One region of the Candidatus Dorea massiliensis AP6 genome, then DNA from elsewhere that is predicted to be linked to it. Evidence: riboswitches for the same ligand, from Rfam matches in the RefSeq annotation. Region 1 holds a riboswitch; the other holds the start of a gene.
The links. A riboswitch is a leader RNA that binds a small molecule or an ion and turns the genes downstream of it on or off. The one in region 1 is predicted to bind tetrahydrofolate.
Positions count from the first base shown of each region.

Region 2: linked by a shared signal. The riboswitch ahead of ACESZP_RS15805 (folate family ECF transporter S component) and the one ahead of folE (GTP cyclohydrolase I FolE) in region 1 are both predicted to bind tetrahydrofolate.

Region 1 is NZ_CAXTKW010000015.1:12,945-22,205, forward strand. Features, by position in the region: gene ACESZP_RS14785 (6-phosphofructokinase) at 1-79, opposite strand, end outside; gene ACESZP_RS14790 (hypothetical protein) at 314-1,165, shown strand; gene ACESZP_RS14795 (hypothetical protein) at 1,559-2,713, opposite strand; gene ACESZP_RS14800 (RNA polymerase sigma factor) at 2,703-3,242, opposite strand; tRNA gene ACESZP_RS14805 (tRNA-Ser) at 3,448-3,536, shown strand; gene folK (2-amino-4-hydroxy-6-hydroxymethyldihydropteridine diphosphokinase) at 3,660-4,472, opposite strand; gene folP (dihydropteroate synthase) at 4,473-5,288, opposite strand; gene ACESZP_RS14820 (HD domain-containing protein) at 5,367-5,843, opposite strand; gene folE (GTP cyclohydrolase I FolE) at 5,852-6,409, opposite strand; THF riboswitch at 6,496-6,592, opposite strand; gene ACESZP_RS14830 (L-lactate dehydrogenase) at 6,827-7,789, opposite strand; tRNA gene ACESZP_RS14835 (tRNA-Gly) at 8,001-8,071, opposite strand; tRNA gene ACESZP_RS14840 (tRNA-Phe) at 8,147-8,219, opposite strand; gene ACESZP_RS14845 (IS1634 family transposase) at 8,482-9,261, shown strand, end outside.
Region 2 is NZ_CAXTKW010000017.1:48,940-58,200, reverse strand. Features, by position in the region: gene ACESZP_RS15830 (vWA domain-containing protein) at 1-594, shown strand, start outside; gene lepB (signal peptidase I) at 581-1,078, shown strand; gene ACESZP_RS15820 (DUF7601 domain-containing protein) at 1,117-2,202, shown strand; gene srtB (class B sortase) at 2,206-2,955, shown strand; gene ACESZP_RS15810 (Spy0128 family protein) at 2,962-3,621, shown strand; gene ACESZP_RS15805 (folate family ECF transporter S component) at 3,705-4,298, opposite strand; THF riboswitch at 4,389-4,496, opposite strand; gene ACESZP_RS15800 (putative manganese transporter) at 4,742-5,578, shown strand; gene ACESZP_RS15795 (CPBP family intramembrane glutamic endopeptidase) at 5,710-6,531, shown strand; gene ACESZP_RS15790 (hypothetical protein) at 6,620-6,961, shown strand; gene ACESZP_RS15785 (DUF5692 family protein) at 7,025-8,062, shown strand; gene ACESZP_RS15780 (SdpI family protein) at 8,149-8,793, opposite strand; gene ACESZP_RS15775 (autorepressor SdpR family transcription factor) at 8,797-9,063, opposite strand.

The DNA of each region.
Region 1 (9,261 bases):
CACCCTTTACGATTCCGCGCATGGTCGCGTTCAGTGCCTGGCAATCTCCACCGCTGGTCAGCATTCCGATTCTTTTCATATTGTATGCCTCCATATATTTAATTTGCGCGCCATGCATCTGTAGTGTGTGCTCCGATGCTGAGGGTGCATGGCAATACTTATGGTTAGTTTAGCATAGATTGGGGATTCTCACAAGGGGTTGAGACGGATCGCCCGAGCAGATTTTTATGCCAATTTTTAAGAGAAAAATCATATTTTCTTCCTGAAAATGCGTTATAATTAAATTATATTCTTTCGAAAAAGGGTGATAATTATGACTGAACTGACTACCTATTATCAAAATGTGAAACGCGCTGTGCGTCAGAATCTAACTTTGTACTTTGCGGCAATTATCGTGCTGATGATGCTTACGAGTGTGTTGCTGGGACCGCCGTTTTCGCGGACAGTGACGACAGCCGGATTTACTTATCGAGTCGACGGGTGGTTTTGGGAGAAAAACTGGCTGATGTATCTGATTATTCTGGTTTCCGGACTGCTGGCTGTGATCCGGGGCGGCGCTGCAGGGGTGAAAAATTTTAAGGCACTCCGGAATATTCTGTATATGGACTGTGACGCCAAGCGCCTCCTTCGTATCGCCGATGAAGGAACGCGATATGTCCCCTACGATATATACAAAAATCAGAAGCAGGCTCGGAATGTAGCCAGACGACAACGGCGCTTCTTTGAGCAGCTTTATGTAGAAGCGCTGCTAGCCTGCGGACAGGTGGACACAGCGGAGCTTTATATGAGAAATGGCTGGACATCCAAGCAAAACACTCTGGTATACCGCCAGCTTTCCCTGAACATCCAGGCTCATTACGCTTATCAGGATCAGGACGCCCAGCGCTACCGCAGTATTCTTACCCAGGGCGGACGACCGCTGAAGCAAAGCACAGTCCTCCTGGCCCGGCTGGACTGGCTGGAGGACCGACGGGAACAGGCCGTAAAACGGCTTCAGACCGCCCGGCCACGCGTCCCCTATGAGCAGGTCATGTTCGCCGGAATGCTCAGCACTTATCTGCGAGAGATCGGACGGGTCGAAGAGGCACGGGAATATGCGGATTATGTAATCGAGCACGGCGGAACGCTGGCTTTGCGGGAGACTGTTATGGAGGACTGGACTTGAAAATTTATGGGGAATATATCCTGACTTTTGCAGGTAACTAAATACAAAACACCAGTCAAACCCAGTAAATACAAGATTTGGCGGGTTTTCTAAAATCAATATCTATCATCTCTCCGATATTTTTTAGAACTTCATCATAATAATCAAATAGATAATAGTTTTGCTGAATCAGACTGCATTCAGCTTTTGACAGAGATTCCAATCAATGGAGCAATGCAATCACACAGGAACAGGCTGACTATCTTCGTGAGAAATACTTATAAGCAGCATGATTGACCGCCATGAATTGAGAAAACGGGTTCAAACCCAGCGTTGCCGGCTTGTACCCGTTTTCTTTTTTTACTGTTAGAACTCAGTATATACGATATGGTTTCTTATGACTTTTAAAGGACGCTATCTGGGAACATATCTCAGACAGGTAATCGTTCCGTCCGGATTCAGCGTATAGGTCTCCACCCAGGCATCGTCCATGGCGGCCGCATGTTTTTCCATGATGGCACTCATTCCGACGCCGTCCGGGAAATATTCTTTCATAATTGCAGCAGCCATATCCGCGTCAGCCGATGTTTCTCCGGATTCCTCAAAGATAAATTCCTCTGCTGTAACGGTTTTTCTGGAGTCTTCCACCGGTTTGGCTTTTTCATTTATATTTTCCGTCGTAAGGCTGTTGAGCCACCGGTCGCCCTCCGATAATATCCAAAGATATCCTCCGTTCGGTTCCGAATCATTGATGTCGGCAATAATTCCGGAAGCTTTTACAGAATCTGCTTTTGCAGTGTTTACCGGCAAGTCAAACAGGGCATTTACCCCCTGATAGGTCTCGCTCCTGAGTATTTCACCGGTATCCGTATCATAAATGTATGCCTGATTATTATACATATCGCCATCGGACACTCCCACATAAATGCCGCAGTCCGCAAAGTATTCCACATTGTCAGTCTCCACCAGCCGGTACTGAATCCCGTCTGAGACAATGCAGGTGACACCGCCGCTTAAGGTATAGGCATTATATTTTTCCGGGTTGAGGCCATGAATATAGGGGGATACAAAAAATTGTGTGCGCTCGAAGTCGTCGCTCTGCACATCCGGCATGGGCTTTCCGTCTGCGTAGGCGATAGCTACCGCAATATAGGTCCTGTCTCCATCCACATTGCCCTGATCATCCTTGGATAAATGTTCGGAGATTTCGTTGCCGGAGACCACACCCAGAAGTGTGATATCATAATCACTGCAGTGCTGTGTCTCATATTCTGAAAGCCAATTGCTCTGCTCAAAATGCGAAGCCAGCTGCTCGTCCGCATTGGCCATTGCCACGTCCCTGGCAGAGAGATAGTGCCAGGCAGCAAAGACAGTAACAGATGAGGCTATGAGAAGTGCTGCCACAGCCACTGCTGCCGGAAGGTGCCTCCGATTTTTTATCGTTCTTCTTGGAACAGTTTTATGAGTTACAGATGAACTTCTTATCTTTCTCTTCATTTTCAAATCGTCCTCCTTAATTTCAGGAATAAGGGCCTGCTTTAAAAGCTGCTCCAGTCTCTCATCGTTCATAACCGAGTGCCTCCAATCTGGCTTTTAATAAATTTTTCGCCTTTCTGAGCCTTGTTTTTACCGTCCCCTCCGGAATGTGCAGAATTTCCGCTATTTCGGAGATCCGCATATCGGCAGAATAAAACAGGTAAACGGGCAGCTTATATTTCTCAGGCAAAGCGGCAACAACACCTCGTACCGTCTCCAGTTCATTTTGCTGCAAAAGCTCCTGCTCCGGGGAAATGACACTGGCCTGAGCCGGACACTGCCAGCCGGTATCTTCCAGCGCCTCCACACTTTCCATAGGAAGTATGTGGTTTCTGGCGGCGTATTTTCTTCTGCTGTTTTTCCAGAGAAACAAGGCTGTGGATAAGGCATAACTTTTCGTGTGCGGGCCAAGCAGTAATGTCTGCTTTTTTTCAGTCAGCTTCAGCATGGTATCCTGATACAGATCGTCTCCTGCCTCGCTTCCGCCGGCAGTCATCCGGCAAAAGCGCAGAATATCACAGCCATATGTAAGGATAAACTGCTCGATTTCATGATCATTCATAAATGGTTATCCTTTTACCTTTCTTCTTTAAGTCGACTTATAAGAATTTTATCTTACACTTATAGAATGTAGTGAAGCACCAAAATGGTTTTCTTTTATATAAATCAGATCCTCTGTACCATAACACAGGCAGGCGATTTTGAAATCCCGCTCTTGAAATGCATCGGAAAATATATTATACTATTAGTCGCTGGTTCTCAGCAATGGAGGAGTACCCAAGTGGCTGAAGGGTCTGGCTTCGAACACCAGTAGGTCGGTAGCACCGGCGCGAGGGTTCAAATCCCTCCTCCTCCGTTTCTTTATAGCAAAAAGCAAGACAGGACGTATCCTGAATTTCCATGATACAGTTCTGTCTTGCTTTTTATTTTTTACTGTTTTTCCGTAATCTCGTCTATGTAAAAACCGCCGCCGCTTTTCTTATTTTAATCTATCCAGCAGCTCCTGCACCGTCTGGTTGTATACCGGATGCCGCACCCAGGGTGCGATCTGTGCCAACGGAATCAGCACGAAATCCCGCTTGTGCATCTCGATATGGGGAATATGAAGCTCCTCATCGTCAAGAATCAGGTCGTCGTACAGAAGGATGTCCAGATCCAGCGTCCGGGGACCCCAGTGGATCACGCGGACCCGGTTGGCCTCCTGCTCCAGCTCATGGAGCCGGTCGAGGAGCTCGTGGGGCGGCAGAATGGTTCGGATCTTCATGACGCTGTTCAGGAATTCGTCCTGATCGGTGTAGCCGTAGGGCTCGGTGGCCAGGTAATCGGCCACTGTCTCTACGATACAGCCTTTCGTGAGCTGCAGTCCAAGCACGCTCATGTCCAGATAAGCTTTTTTGTCGCCCATGTTAGATCCCATAGCGATGTAGGCGGTGTGCCAGCCCCGCTCGATGGAGACAGACACGGTCTCCAGGGGCAGTCCCACCGGAGCCCAAGGCTTTTTAATCTCCAGCTCCACCTTTTCCAAATGGGGGATGTTCAGAAGCATAGCCTCTGCTAACTGCTCCACCACCGTTTCCAATAGCTTCCAGGTGTGCTCCCGAACAAATTTTGTGATAAACTGGCTGACCTCGCCGTAATGAATGGAGGCAGTCAAGTCGTCCGTCTTCCCCGCCTGGCGGGTGGATGTATAGAGGGTCGCGGAAATGACAAATTTCTGTCCCAGCTTATTTTCCTCCGGAAACACGCCGTGATTGGCAAATATTTCCAGGTTTTTGATCTGTATTTTATCCATTTAGTTCTCTCCTGCTCTCAGAATCGCCTCAGTCATCCGGATCGTGCGCTGATTTTCTTTGATGTCGTGAACCCGGACAAAGGCGTACTTTTTCATCACAGCCATCACGGTCGTCACCAGGGTTCCCTCTACTCTCTGATCCGCCGGCAGATCCAGGGTCAGACCGATAACGGATTTACGGGATGTGCCAAGCAGCATGGGATATCCCAGCTCATGGAACCGCTCCATATGTAAAATGGTTTCCAGATTCTGCTCGTAATTTTTTCCAAAGCCTACGCCCGGATCAAGGATAATCTTATCGTCAGCGATACCCGCCTCCTTCGCCAGCTTTACGCACTCTGCGGTTTCCCGCAGCATATCCGGGTAGAAATCCTGGTACTCGGTGTTGTTCTTATTGTGCATCAGACAGCAGGCCACTCCGGTGCGGGCGATGAGTCCGGCCATCTCCGGGTCGTATTTCAGGCCCCAGATATCGTTGACCAGATCGGCGCCTGCCTCGATGGCTGCGGCTGCCACCTTTGCCTTGTAGGTATCGATGGACACGGGGACATCGAAGCGGGCTTTCATTGCTTCGATGACCGGAGCTACCCGTTGGATTTCCTCGTCCTCGGTAATCTGCTGGTGTCCGGGACGGGTGGATTCGCCGCCGATATCCAGAATGGCGGTGCCTTCGCGGATCATATCCTCCGCATGGGCCAGCGCTGCGTCCATGTGGTTCCATTTGCCGCCGTCAGAGAAGGAATCCGGGGTTACATTCAGAATTCCCATGATATAGGTTTTATTTTTTACGTTGAATTCTTTGCTTCCGATTTTCATAAATTTTCACTGTAGCTGTTCTGCGCCCTCCGCAATAAATACTTCCGGCTTTATGAAACAATTACTCTCCTTTCCGGTCTATAATCGAATTTCTAAATTTTTCTTCTCCTCCGGCCAGTTGCAGTCTGCCTGGGCCGGACATAGAAAACAGTTCCGCGACAGCTTGTCCGCCCGGTAGAACAATCCCGGCAGGTCGGCCTTGTCGCTTTTGGTCCGGTGGCTTCCGATGAGCTTCAGCACTTCAGCGCTCTCGCCTTCCGAAAAACCACAGTCCTGCAAAATGGGCCCGGCCAACATGATGCCTGCTTCGTCGTGGGGCGTCCCATTTTCATACTGGAGATATCTGCCCATATCGTGCAGGAGCCCTGCTGCGTAGATAACTTCCCGATCGGCGGCCACCCCATTTTCTAGGGCAAGCAGATACGTCAGGCGGGCCACAGCAAGAAAATGCTCCGGCGTATGGCGGCAAAATTCCCGCTCTGCCTCGTAGGCCGTCAGCTTTCCCAGGGCATTCTGATAGACCGGGTGGTTCCAGATTCGGTTTACGCGCTCCATGCCGCCCATTACTGGCGCACCATATTCAGGAAACGATTCTGAAGTTCAAAATTGTTCTCAAAGCAGCCGGTGGTCACCATGGTGACCGTCTTGCTGCCGGGCTTTTTGATGCCGCGCATGGTCATACACATGTGCTCAGCCTCCAGCATAACGATAACACCCTGGGGATCTAGGCTTTCCTCCAGCGCGTCCGCGATCTGGGACGTGAGCTTTTCCTGAATCTGGGGTCTTCTGGCAAATACATCTACGGTACGGGCCAGCTTGCTTAAGCCTACTACCTTACCGTTCGGTATATACCCGATATGCGCTTTTCCGTAAAAGGGGAGTAAATGATGTTCGCACACGGAATAGAAGGTGATATCCTTCTCTACTACGATGTCGTTCCGCTCGACTGTGAATTGTTTTTTCAGATGCACCGACGCATCCTCGTACAGGCCGCCGTAGATCTCAGCGCACATACGCGCAATCCGATCCGGTGTCTCCAATAAACCTTCTCTTGTTACGTCCTCGCCGATTCCCTCCAGCATAAGCTGGACTCCGGCCTTGATTTTCTCATAATCCATCATAAAAACAGCACCTCCAGGCTGTGACAGAACATATGACGAAAATATCCCTTCACAATATGAGACGCTGTTTATGAATCTTATATTGCTGCAACGGGTGCGGTCTCCATACCGTAAGACGAACTTTTCGTTTCGGCGGCAACTCCCCATCCGCTGAACACTTGACGCATGAAAACCTATTTTGCATATTATTCTATTGTTGTAAATTGTTACCAAAGGGCATTATATCATATACCGTCAGGTCTGTATATAGATTTATACATTGTATACAGGAATTTACCAAATTTTTACCCAGATTACCTATTTAAAATATGACTACGTAACTCCTGAGAAATTCTTAGTAGTACATAAATTTATAGCAATCAAACTGTTACATAAAATTACCGCCAGTCCTCTTTATGACTGGCGGTACCTAATGACTCATGCTTCTGTATACACGCTCTCGATAGCCGTCCGCAAATGCTCATAGCATTTCTGCAGATCGCTCTTTCCCTGTTCATCCAGCGGCAGCTCCAGTACCCGATCGATGCCGTTCTTGGAAATGACACAGGGCAGGCTCATGGCTGCTCCGGTGAGGCCGTACTGGCCCGACAGCACCGTGGAGACGGGCACCACGGATTTCTCGTTGCGGACGATGCTGCCGATCAGACGGCAGGCGCTTAAGGCCACGCCGGAGCTGGTGTAGCCCTTCAGCTCCACGATGTCCAGACCGATGACCTTGGTGTCGTGGAGCAGCTTTTCTTTGTCGAGTTTTTCCTTTAATTCAAACTGTTTCTCAAATTCTGAAAATGGCACGCCCACGATATTCACGGTATTCCAGGGGATAAAGGAGGTGGAGCCGTGCTCGCCCAGCACGAAACCGGTCACATTCTTGGCGTCCACGCCGCAGAGGTCGCCCAGCATCTTATTGAAGCGTGCGGTGTCAAGCAAAGTGCCGGTGCCGAAGATCTTATTGGCCGGGTAGTTGAATTTCTTCTGGGCAATGTAGGTCAGGATGTCCAGCGGATTGGACACCACGATGATGATGGCCTCCCGGGTATAGCGGGTGATCTGCTCCATAATATCGTTCATGACGTTAACATTTTTCTCAAGCAGCACCATACGGTCACGGGAATTACCCGGCTGGATGCTGGGACCTGCAGTCACCACGATGATCTGGGCGTCCGCGCACTCCTCGTAGCCGCCCACATGGATATTCGCATTGGCGCTGTAGGCGAACGCCGTGGTGTGGCTGGCGTCCAGCACCTCGCCCAGGGCCTTTTTCTGGTTGCGGTTCACCACCACGATCTCATCCAGGATATTCATCCGCAGAACCGAATTCAAAATCGCGCTTCCCACCTTACCGGCGCCGATGATTACCATTTTTCCATATGAAATTGCCATAGCTGCGTCCTCCTTCTACTCACAAATTGCCGACTTTCAGCCCGGCAACTGCTTTGTCGCATCTTTCTTTATTTTATAGCCTTTTGTTTGTAGCCTTTCAATTACGATTAGTTTACTGCAATGTGAGGGTACCGTCAATCCATGTTTTTTTAATAAAAAAGAGACCCGGAAGGCTCCGAGTCTCTCTATTCTAATTTTGGGCATAAAAATAAGCGGGTGATGGGAATCGAACCCACGTATCCAGCTTGGAAGGCTGGTGTTCTACCATTGAACTACACCCGCAAACGCTATGAAAATATTTACATAGAAACACCATGGTCACTAAGTTCGAGAATAGCTCACCAAGTGCTCAATGCATGCCCAGAACCGGAATCGAACCAGTGACACGAGGATTTTCAGTCCTCTGCTCTACCAACTGAGCTATCTGGGCAAATTGCTTTCACATAACTTTCATGTGTCACAACAGTGATATTCTACATGATAGAATTATGTTTGTCAAGCAATTTTTTACTTTAAATGGCATTTTTAGAGCGGTTTGTTATATTCGCGGGTCTTTGACACTTGTTTTTTTATTCATCTTTAAAAAACCCTTTGTTTAAGCCATTTGTGGCTTATTTTTTTGTCAAATTTTACGATTTTATCTGCACTTGTCTGTAATTGTGTGTTATAATAAGGAGAAGGAGGAATGCATTATGTACGTAAACATTACCGGTAGTAAAAACAATAAAGATGTTTATATTTACCAATCTTTCAGGAAGGCAAACGGCAAACCCTCTTCCCGTATCTATAAGAAACTGGGGAAATATAATGAACTTTTACAAAAGTTCTCCGGCAATGAAGAAAAAATGATGGAGTGGGCAAGAGCTGAAGCTGCAAAGGAAACCACTCTCTACAACCAGCAAAAAGAACAGATATCGGTTACGTTCTCTCAAGTAGCCCGTATCCCTTTGGAGGAGGAACGCTTATTTAATGTCGGATATCTTTTTTTGCAGCAGCTGTGCTCTGAACTGCGTTTTGACAACATCTGCAGAAACATTCGCAACCGTCATAGGTTCACGTATGACATTCATGCAATCCTCACCGATCTGATCTATGCACGAATACTTGCCCCTTCCAGCAAGATGAGCAGTTATTCATTCTGTCATTCTCTTTTGGAGCCACCTAAGTATTCATTGCAGAATGTTTACCGCGCTCTTTCTGTTATGGCAGAAGAGTCAGATTACATTCAGGAAGAACTTTATCGGAATTCTAACTTTGTGCATCACCGTAACACAAAAATCTTGTATTACGACTGTACGAATTATTATTTCGAGATTGAGGAAGAAAGCGGAGATAAAAAGTATGGTAAAAACAAAGAACACCGGCCCAATCCCATCGTCACTATGGGGCTTTTTATGGATGCCGACGGTATTCCTCTTGCTTTTGATATCTTCCCCGGCAATCAGAATGAACAACTCACACTGAAGCCATTA
Region 2 (9,261 bases), on a different contig from region 1:
TCCTGTAAGAATGTGACTGTTACCGATACCCTCAGTGAAAATGTAGATCTGCTGAATAAAGACGGAAAGCCCCTGACCAATGCGTCAGAGCTTGTATACACACTCTCAGCGGTGAATGCAGAAGGCGGCGAAGAGAGCATACCGGACGGAACGACAGTCGTTTATAACCCGACGACCCGTGAGCTTCAGCTGAAATTCCCGGACGAATACGAGCTGGGCGATGGCTGGACCTATGAAATCACGGTTCACATCGCGCCGTCGGAGCTGGCCTACAAGAAGTATTTTGAGGCAGACGAGACTTACCCGGATAGAGCGGAGCCCGATACAGGAACCCATGCGGACGGCTGGGGCTTTTATTCCAATGTGGAAGACAGCGCAAAATTGATTTACACCTGGAATGATACGGTTCCGAGGGAAGAGGAGTTCCCGATGCCCGTAGTGAAGCTGGACGGCGTGGATATCCCGGTACCCACAGGCCTCGGCTTCAGCGGACAGTTGGGAAGCGGCGTATGGGCAGCGCTGCTTGGCACGGCGACTATGGCGGCTCTGGCATATCTGGCATACAGGAGACGACGATACGATGGAACGCGATAAGGCTGAAGTGAAATATTTCCTGGTCCGGCTGTGCGTAATGCTTGTGGTCTTCTGGCTGCTGTTCGGAGTGGTTTTCGGCGTCACGGCCATGAAAGACAATTCCATGAGCCCGAAGCTGGAGGCAGGCGATCTGGTGCTGTACTATCGGCTGGGAAAAAAGCTGAACGATCGCTCAGTGATTGTATTTTGCAAGGAGGGCAGGCAGTATGTGGGCCGTATTGTGGCCCGTGGCGGGGACACCGTGGAGGTGGCCGGAGAGGATGGACTTTACATCAATGGCTATCAGGTTCTGGAAACTGACATTTATTACCGGACGCCGGTATATGATGGAAAGGTGGACTATCCGGTGACACTGAAAGAGGACGAGGTCTTTGTGCTCTGCGATTACCGGGAGGGGGCTTTAGACAGCCGGTATTTCGGGCCGGTGAAACACTCTGAGATAAAGGGGACTGTTATTACAGCAGTCCGCAGATCGGAACTATGAGAACTATAAAACGAGGCAGGAAAGAGAGAGGGAACGAGATGAAATTTCAGAGAATCGCAGGCAGACTGGCAGCAGCAATGATGACAGGAGCAGTGCTTTTGTCTACATTTGGCGGAAATGCGCTGGCAGCGACGGAGGTAACGCCTTTGCAAGAGATGAAATATAAAAAGATTGTGACCACAGATGGGCATACGTACGCTCCGGATACGAGCTTTTCCTTTACGCTGACGCCGGTGGATCACAGCAAAGATACGACGCAGGCAACCTTTGCGGATAATGTGGTTTTATCCGGCGTAGAGGGTGGTCTGACTATGGAAAAGGGAACCATTACATTTGCGCCGTCCGGGACAGCGCCTGCAGCATCCTATGAAGGCAGCGATAATATCAAATGGGATATTACAAAATTTACGAGACCGGGCGTCTATCATTATCAGGCGAGGGAAACAGCCGGTAATTACGAGGGTATCGTTTATGACGGAACGGTTTATGATGTCTATGTATTTGTCTTAAAGGATGATACCGGCAGCCTGTATGTAAAAAATATCCTCTGCACAAAGCCGGTGACGGATAAAGAGGGGAATACCAAGGACACGAAATCTGACCTGATTTTCACCAATGATTACGGCAAGGAGCATGACACAACGCACGATATCACCATCGTCAAAAAAGTTACCGGAAATATGGGCGAGACAAATAAAGACTTCAGGTTCCATGTAAAAGTGAAAGGCGCAGACGGTGAATGGTATAAGGTTGTCATTACAGATAAAGAGGGCGGAAGGGTAACGGAGACACATCTGGAGAACAACGTGGAAGCGGAGTATACCATCAAGGATACCGGTTCCATCCATATCTATGGCCTGACTGCCGGTGATACCTATACGGTAAATGAACAGGATTATACCGCAGACGGTTACACCACGAAATATATGGATGCGGACGGAAAAGAGGTATCGAAGGAGAATCAGGTAACGGAAAACGGGAAGCTGCTCTACGTGGAGAACCACCGCGACGCCAAAATTCCCGGCGGCGTAGTCAGCACCGTAGCTCCCTATGCTCTGATGCTGGCCTTCGCGGCAGCGATGATCTTCTTCTTTGGACGTAAGAAAAAGCTGTTCGGGGAATAAGAAATGTGGCGGGCAGCAGCGAGAGTGGCCGGGATTGGGAACCGGTTACTCACCATAATTGCAGGCCTGCTGGTCTTTGTAATGCTGGCCTACGGTACGTATTCCCTCTGGGATACGTACCGGGTAAGCCAAAATGCTTTTGTATCCGCCGAACTTCTGGATTATAAGCCGGTAGGAGATGGAGAAAGCGCAGGCTTTGCGGAGCTTCAGGAACTGAATCCCGACGTGCGCGCCTGGATCACCATACCGGATACGCATATCGACTATCCGGTGCTGCAGGGAGAAAACGATATGATCTATGTCAATCAGGACGTCTACGGCGAATTTTCTCTGTCTGGCGCAATATTCCTGGCCAGCGCGGACAGTCCCGATTTCTCCGACAGCTACAGCCTGCTCTACGGTCACCATATGGAAAATGGCGCCATGTTCGGCGATGTGGCGAAATTTACAGAAACAGCGTATTTTACAGAGCATCCGGACGGCGTCCTGTATCTGCCGGATAAGGAATTGACTATCCATATTTTTGCGTGTGTGGAGACGGACGCCTATGATGAACAAATCTATCACAGCGGAAAAGACGTGGATGCTTCAGGGCTTCTGTCTCATATCAAAAAAAAGGCGGTACAGTATCGGGAAGCAGTTCGGGGTGAGAAGCTTATCGGGCTTTCCACCTGCGCAGATGATGTGGGAACCAATGGACGCGTGGTAGTATTCGGCTGGCTGGAAGAAACGTCAGCCGGAAGGGAGGTGTAAACACCTGTGAAAAATAAGAAAAAAAAGGTCTGGAAATGGGCGCCGCTTTTCGTTTTTATTCTTAGCCTGTGGCTGCCGGTGAAGACAGAGGCGGCAGAAAAAAGCTGTACGCTCACCATACCGGTGCAGGTCGAAGTGAGTGGTGAAAATATCCCGGGCGGTAAAGATTATAAAGTAACCCTGGAAGCGGTGACAAAGAACGCGCCGCTGCCCATAGAGACCGTGAAGACCCGCACCGGCGCGGGCACGATTACCTTCGGCCCTGTCACCTATGGAGAGGTCGGAACGTATCAGTACCGCATTTCCCAGGATACGGACAGCGCCGAACGCTTCAACTATGACCGGACGGCTTATCTGGTGGACGTACAGGTGATCCGCCGGGGCGATGGAACCCTGACGGCAGAAGTGGTGGCAAAGCGGGAAGGAAAGCAGGAAAAATCCGACGCGATTCGCTTTGATAACCGGTATGATGCGCCGAAAAATCAAAGCTCCGGAGGCTCCGGTGGACACCGGAGTGCAGTCAGAGCCGTCCGGACCGGCGACACACAGCATCCGCTGATGTGGCTGTTGACAGCCGGGGCTGCGGCAATGGCGATAGCACTGATTATCAGAAAAAGTATCGCGAAGAAACGCATTTACAGACAGCGCATGTCGGTTTACCGATAGGCGAAAGGAAAGCAAAAAAAGAACCGCAGCCGGAACCCGATTTTCCGGCTGCGGTTCTTTTGGTTATAAAATCAGCGCTCCATTTAAGATCTGGACACGCTTGCGGGAGTCAGAACACTGGAAATAATCTTGCTGAAGGCCTTCATGAAAATGAAGAGCAGTACCGTATTGATCCCAAGGGAAACGATACATTTTACAAGACGGATGGTGAAGAGATACTTCCATTCCATGCCGTACATAAAATGCAGCCACAGGGTATTCAGCGTGCAGGCCTCCACAAATTCAAAGAAGGCAGCCGCGAAAACACGAACCGGGGTTACCCTGGAGCGATACAGAATCAGGCCGAACGCAAAACCGAGAATCGCGTAGCTTATGGTAAAGCCCGGGAAAAAGGGACCGGTCTGCGGAGCAGCGAAAAAGCTGACCACATCGCCTGCGATACCTGCCGTCATACCCATCACCGGACCGCCGTAGGCAGCTGCAGCAGCCAGCGCCAGGAAAGCAAAGCGGAATTCCAGATACGGGGTAAGCTTCAGATTAAAAAAGGAAAGAGCTACGTACGCGGCCACGAAAAGACCGCACAGACAGATACTCTGTACCTTCCGGAGATTGTTAAACTGTTCACGAAAGGAAAGGGCATCCTTGGAAAAAAAACTGCATAAAAAATACACCTCCATACTTGTGTGTGAGAAACAGGTTACAAAATAAATAATATCGAGACTGCTTATGAAGCCCGATTCCTCCACACATGAGATGTACTCATCTGTAGCAACGGGTGCGGATAATATATCGTAAGACCGAGTCAAAGCTCTCCTTTTCGTTTCGCGGCGACTCCCCAGCCTGCGAACACTTGACGCATAAAATCCTACTTCGCTATTATTTATTTTTCGTTCAGATTGTATCCGAACAGGTACATTATAACATAGATTTTCCAAAAAGCAAGAAAGATTATCAAAAATTTAACGAAACTTTGAAAAAGCCTCCTTGCATAATCCTTCAGAACATGGTATCCTAAAAACCAATGTCGATTTTGGCATATCGCAAATCATTCCTGTGACAAAAATTTCTTATCGTAAAGCGAGGGCTTAGATAAGACGTTTCGATAGAAAGAGGTGTAAAAATGATACTGGATGCAATCCTGGACGCGCTTCTGGATACCGCGAAGACCGTGCCGTTTCTGTTGGCCGCCTTTCTGCTTCTGGAGACGCTGGAGCATTATTCCAATAACTTTATGAATCGTGCCCTGGGAAAAATGGGCAAGGCAGGCCCTCTGGTGGGAGCCATCTTTGGCTGCGTTCCCCAGTGCGGTTTCTCCGTAGCAGCGGCGAACCTGTATTCCGGCGGCGTTATCACTCTGGGAACCCTGATGGCCGTATTCCTGTCCACCTCCGACGAGGCCATCCTGATACTGTTCAGCCATCCGGGCAGCGGCCGGGTCATCGGACAGCTTCTTCTGGGCAAAATGCTGATCGGCATTGTGGCCGGATACCTGTTGGACTTTTTGCTTCGTAAGAAAAAGGAGCACAAGCACATCGAAGATATGTGCCGCGGCTGTGGCTGCAGCGACGACAGCGGCATCGTAAAACCGGCTGTGCGTCATACCATTCAGCTGACCATCTATGTCTTCGTTTTCACCGCCATCCTGAACATCGTACTGGGATGGGTGGGTATGGACGCCCTGACCACCTTCCTGGGCAAAGACACCTGGTTCCAGCCCTTCCTGACCGCGCTTCTGGGACTCATCCCCAACTGCGCTTCCTCAATTCTCATCACTGAGCTCTACCTGGCCGGGGGCCTGAGCCTTGCGTCCGCCATGGGCGGTTTATGCGCCGGAGCAGGCGTCGGCCTGGCAGTCTTATTCCGGGAAAATCATCCGGCGAAGGAAAATGCAGCCATCGTAGGTCTCCTGTACCTGCTGTCCGCCGGAGCGGGCCTGTTGCTGGAATTTATTTTATAGTAGAAATCAAGACAAAGGGATTCTGTAAAAAGCAGGATCCTTTTTATATAAAGCTTCTGAAGGTAGCCAGACCGGAACAGATATGATAAGATAGAAAAAAGGGACAAAAGAAAAGATAAACGGAGGTGCCTATGAAAAAAGCAGGAGGATATTTAAAAAGCATATTGCCGCTGGTGGCTATGCTGGGAATACAATTTGCGGCTTCTACGGTTCAGATGATAAGGTTCATGGTGCAATATGGCGTGGAAGAGGGAACACAGATATACATGAACGATACCATGACGGTATTGCTGATCTCTGACGTACTGCTGCTTGGTGTAGCAGGCCTCTGGTATTATATCAGTGTGGTACGGTGGCGGGAGAAATACGGGATCCGGGAAATGTCACTGTTTCAAAAAAAAGATCTGGTAAGCCTGCTTCTGATGGCGGTGGGCGCGCAGTTTCTGATAGGGATTCTGATGAGCGGCTGGGAGGTGCTGGATCCGAAATCCATGCAGGAGTACACGGAGCTGATAGAAGACGCGGGTCTTGGAGAAAGTGGAATTTCCGCGATCCTGGCGACGGTCATCATTGGCCCGATTGCGGAGGAGTTGATCTTCCGCGGCCTGACGGTCGAATATCTGAAGCGGGCGGGAGCCTCCTTCTGGGTGATCAATATCCTGCAGGCTCTGTTTTTTGGCATTGCCCATCTCAACCTGGTACAGGGAAGCTATGCCTTTCTGATAGGCCTTCTGGCCGGATATCTGGTGCTGCGCTATCGTTCCATCTGGGCTGGGATTGCCTTCCATATGCTGTTTAACGGGTATTATCTTTTGGAACCGCTGGTAGCCGGAGCCTTGGGCTTTTTGCCTGAGGTGCTGCAGGCGATCTGCTTCGTGGTATTCGGCCTGCTTCTGGTGGCGCTGCCCCTGCGGAGACTGATACGGAAAACAGAAGAACAGGACATGGAATAAAACCGAAATGGGATTTGAGAGATGACTTTTTCACCAAGCATCTCTCATTTTTTTGTCTATGTTTCCGGATTGACCGGTAGCCTGGGCTATGATACAAAAGCTGGAACGGCTGTTCTGCGCGATTCCCACCAAGTATTACAATATCGGCCTCAGTCGGCTCTTTGAGGTGGCCCGGAAGTATCCAAAGCAGTACAGATACCTGATGGAGGCGGTGAATCAGGGCTGGATCCTTGCGGAGCAGTATCTGGAGCGGGGCGTACGGGAAGGTAAGATCCGAAAGGATATCTCCGTTCCGGTGGTAATGGGGATGATCCGGGGAACGGTAACCTGTTTTACGGAGAGCGATATTCTCTATAAAAACGGGCTGACCTACGAGCAGGGAAAAGAAGAGATGGTTCAGATCATCATGAAGGGGATAAGAGCAGCGTGAAAGACGCTTCCCGCAGTTACCTGTTGTGAGGATTGCAGAAATAAGAAAAAGGAGAGTGAGACAATGTTTTTTCAGATTTATGGAGAAACCGCAGGCTGGCAGCTGTTAGGCTGGCTGCTGGTCTTTGCCGGACTGGTATTGATGAACGAGGTGGCAAGACGGACCAAATGGGGCGGAATCGCGTGTTTCCTGGCTCTTCCCGCAGTGCTGACGGTGTATTTTATCGCGATCTACATCGGAGCGGCGGCGGGCGCAGAATGGGCGTTGCAGAATGACACCTACGTACATATGAACAGCTGGTTCCATTACGCCAAGCTGTACGCGGCGACGGCGGGCTGTATCGGATTTATGGTACTGAAATACAATTGGGGAAAACTGGGAAAATCACACTGGTTTAAAGCCTTCCCCTTTGTGATTGTGGCAATCAACATTCTGATCGCGGTGGCCTCTGATTTTGAATCCGCTATCCGGGCCGGATCTCTGGCAGGCGGCTGGTGGCTGTCCTCAGAGGGCGTATGGCTGTATGGCGGCTGGTGGAATGTGCTGAATGGCCTGGCGGGTCTATTCAATATCGTATGTATGACCGGCTGGTGGGGCATTTACTCCTCTAAAAATAAGCAGGATATGCTGTGGCCGGATATGATCTGGGTATACATTCTGGCATATGACATCTGGAATTTCCAGTATACCTATCTGAATCTGCCGACCCATTCCTGGTACTGCGGTCTGGCACTGCTTTTGGCACCCACCTTTGCGGCGGCTCTCTGGAATAAGGGCGGCTGGATCCAGAACCGTGCCAATACCCTGGCTCTGTGGTGTATGTTCGCACAGGTATTTCCGCTGTTCCAGGACGCCAGCCGTTTCACTACGGTGACCTCCGTCTACGGCGAGGGCGGCATAGCCGCGGCAATGGGAAGCACTATGCCGGTTACCGCGAATCCTACGGCGCAGGGACTGATTTCTGTGATTGCGTTTGCAGTCAACGTATTTAGCTTCGCTTATATCCTGAAGCAGGCGAAGGTACAGAAGAAGAATCCGTGGAAGGAAGAGATTTTCGTGGATACGAAGGATTATCAGGAGGCAATGGCCAGAACCAGATAAGGCTTTGGAACAGTTACAGGGGCGTGCTCGGGACGGAAAAATTCCGCTCCGGGCACGCCCCTTATTGAAGATATTGAAGAAACGGATTATGAGCCGGATTGCTTCCGGTATACCAGCCAGGAATATACGTAGAGCCAGAGGGTGCCTGCAAGAATAAAGCCAAAGGCCAGCACGGTCATAAGCCTGGAGGGGAAGACACCGGACAGGATCAGGAGAATTCCCATGATACAGAAGAGAACGCCGCCCATGGCGTGGGTTTTCTTCCAGACATATTCATTTTCCAGGGTCCAGGGCGTCTTGATTCCCATGGTGTAATTGGTGCGAAGCTGCGGCATATAGTTGCCGATGGCCAGAAAGAGAATTCCCACGGCCACGGGAACCACCTGCTCGATCCGCACCGGAAGGCCGAAAATGACAGCGTCGGTAGCCCAGGTAAGGCAGATCAGAAACAGGGTCATAGTGTAAATAAAAATATCAAAGGCCTTCTTATGGAGCGTGTAGCTTTTCTTCCTTGGATCGATATAGGGCAGCAGCTTCATGAAAAAGAACAGGATACAGGGCAGCGCCGCAAGGAACAGGGTCACGTATTTGTTGGAATAGCCGTTGACCGTCCCGTCAAAGCCCCAGTGGGTGGGGACGATGTCCGGCATTCCCGGCAGCAGGCAGGCGTGGGCCAGCAGAGAGACTATGGAAAGTCCGATAAAAAAACAATCCTTTTTCGTTAATTTCATTTCTTAGTTTCCTCCTTTGGAAAAATCAAAAAACCATTTCATAAGTTCCTGGAAAACAGTCATATTCAGGCTGTAGACGATATTCTGGCCTCTGCGCTCGTCCAGCACCAGTCCCGAGGACTTCAGGACATTCAGGTGATGGCTGACGGAAGGCTTGGAGATATCGAAGCAGCCGGCGATTTCCCCGGCAGTCAGATCTCCCTCGGTCAGCAGCTCCAGAATCCGCCGCCGGGTGGGATCCGACAAAGCCTTAAAAGCATCATTTAACATAGTGACTCCTTTCCTGATATTCAGAAACCGATATTTAGATAGTTAGATGAATATCTAAATATCTAAACACAAAATAGCACACAGGAATAGAAAAGTCAAGAAAATTTATAGATGATAAATTTTACATAAAGGCGGCAGAAGCTGGACACATTGAGAACAGGAAAATGTAGATTTTTCATTCTGGATGTGGTAGAGTAA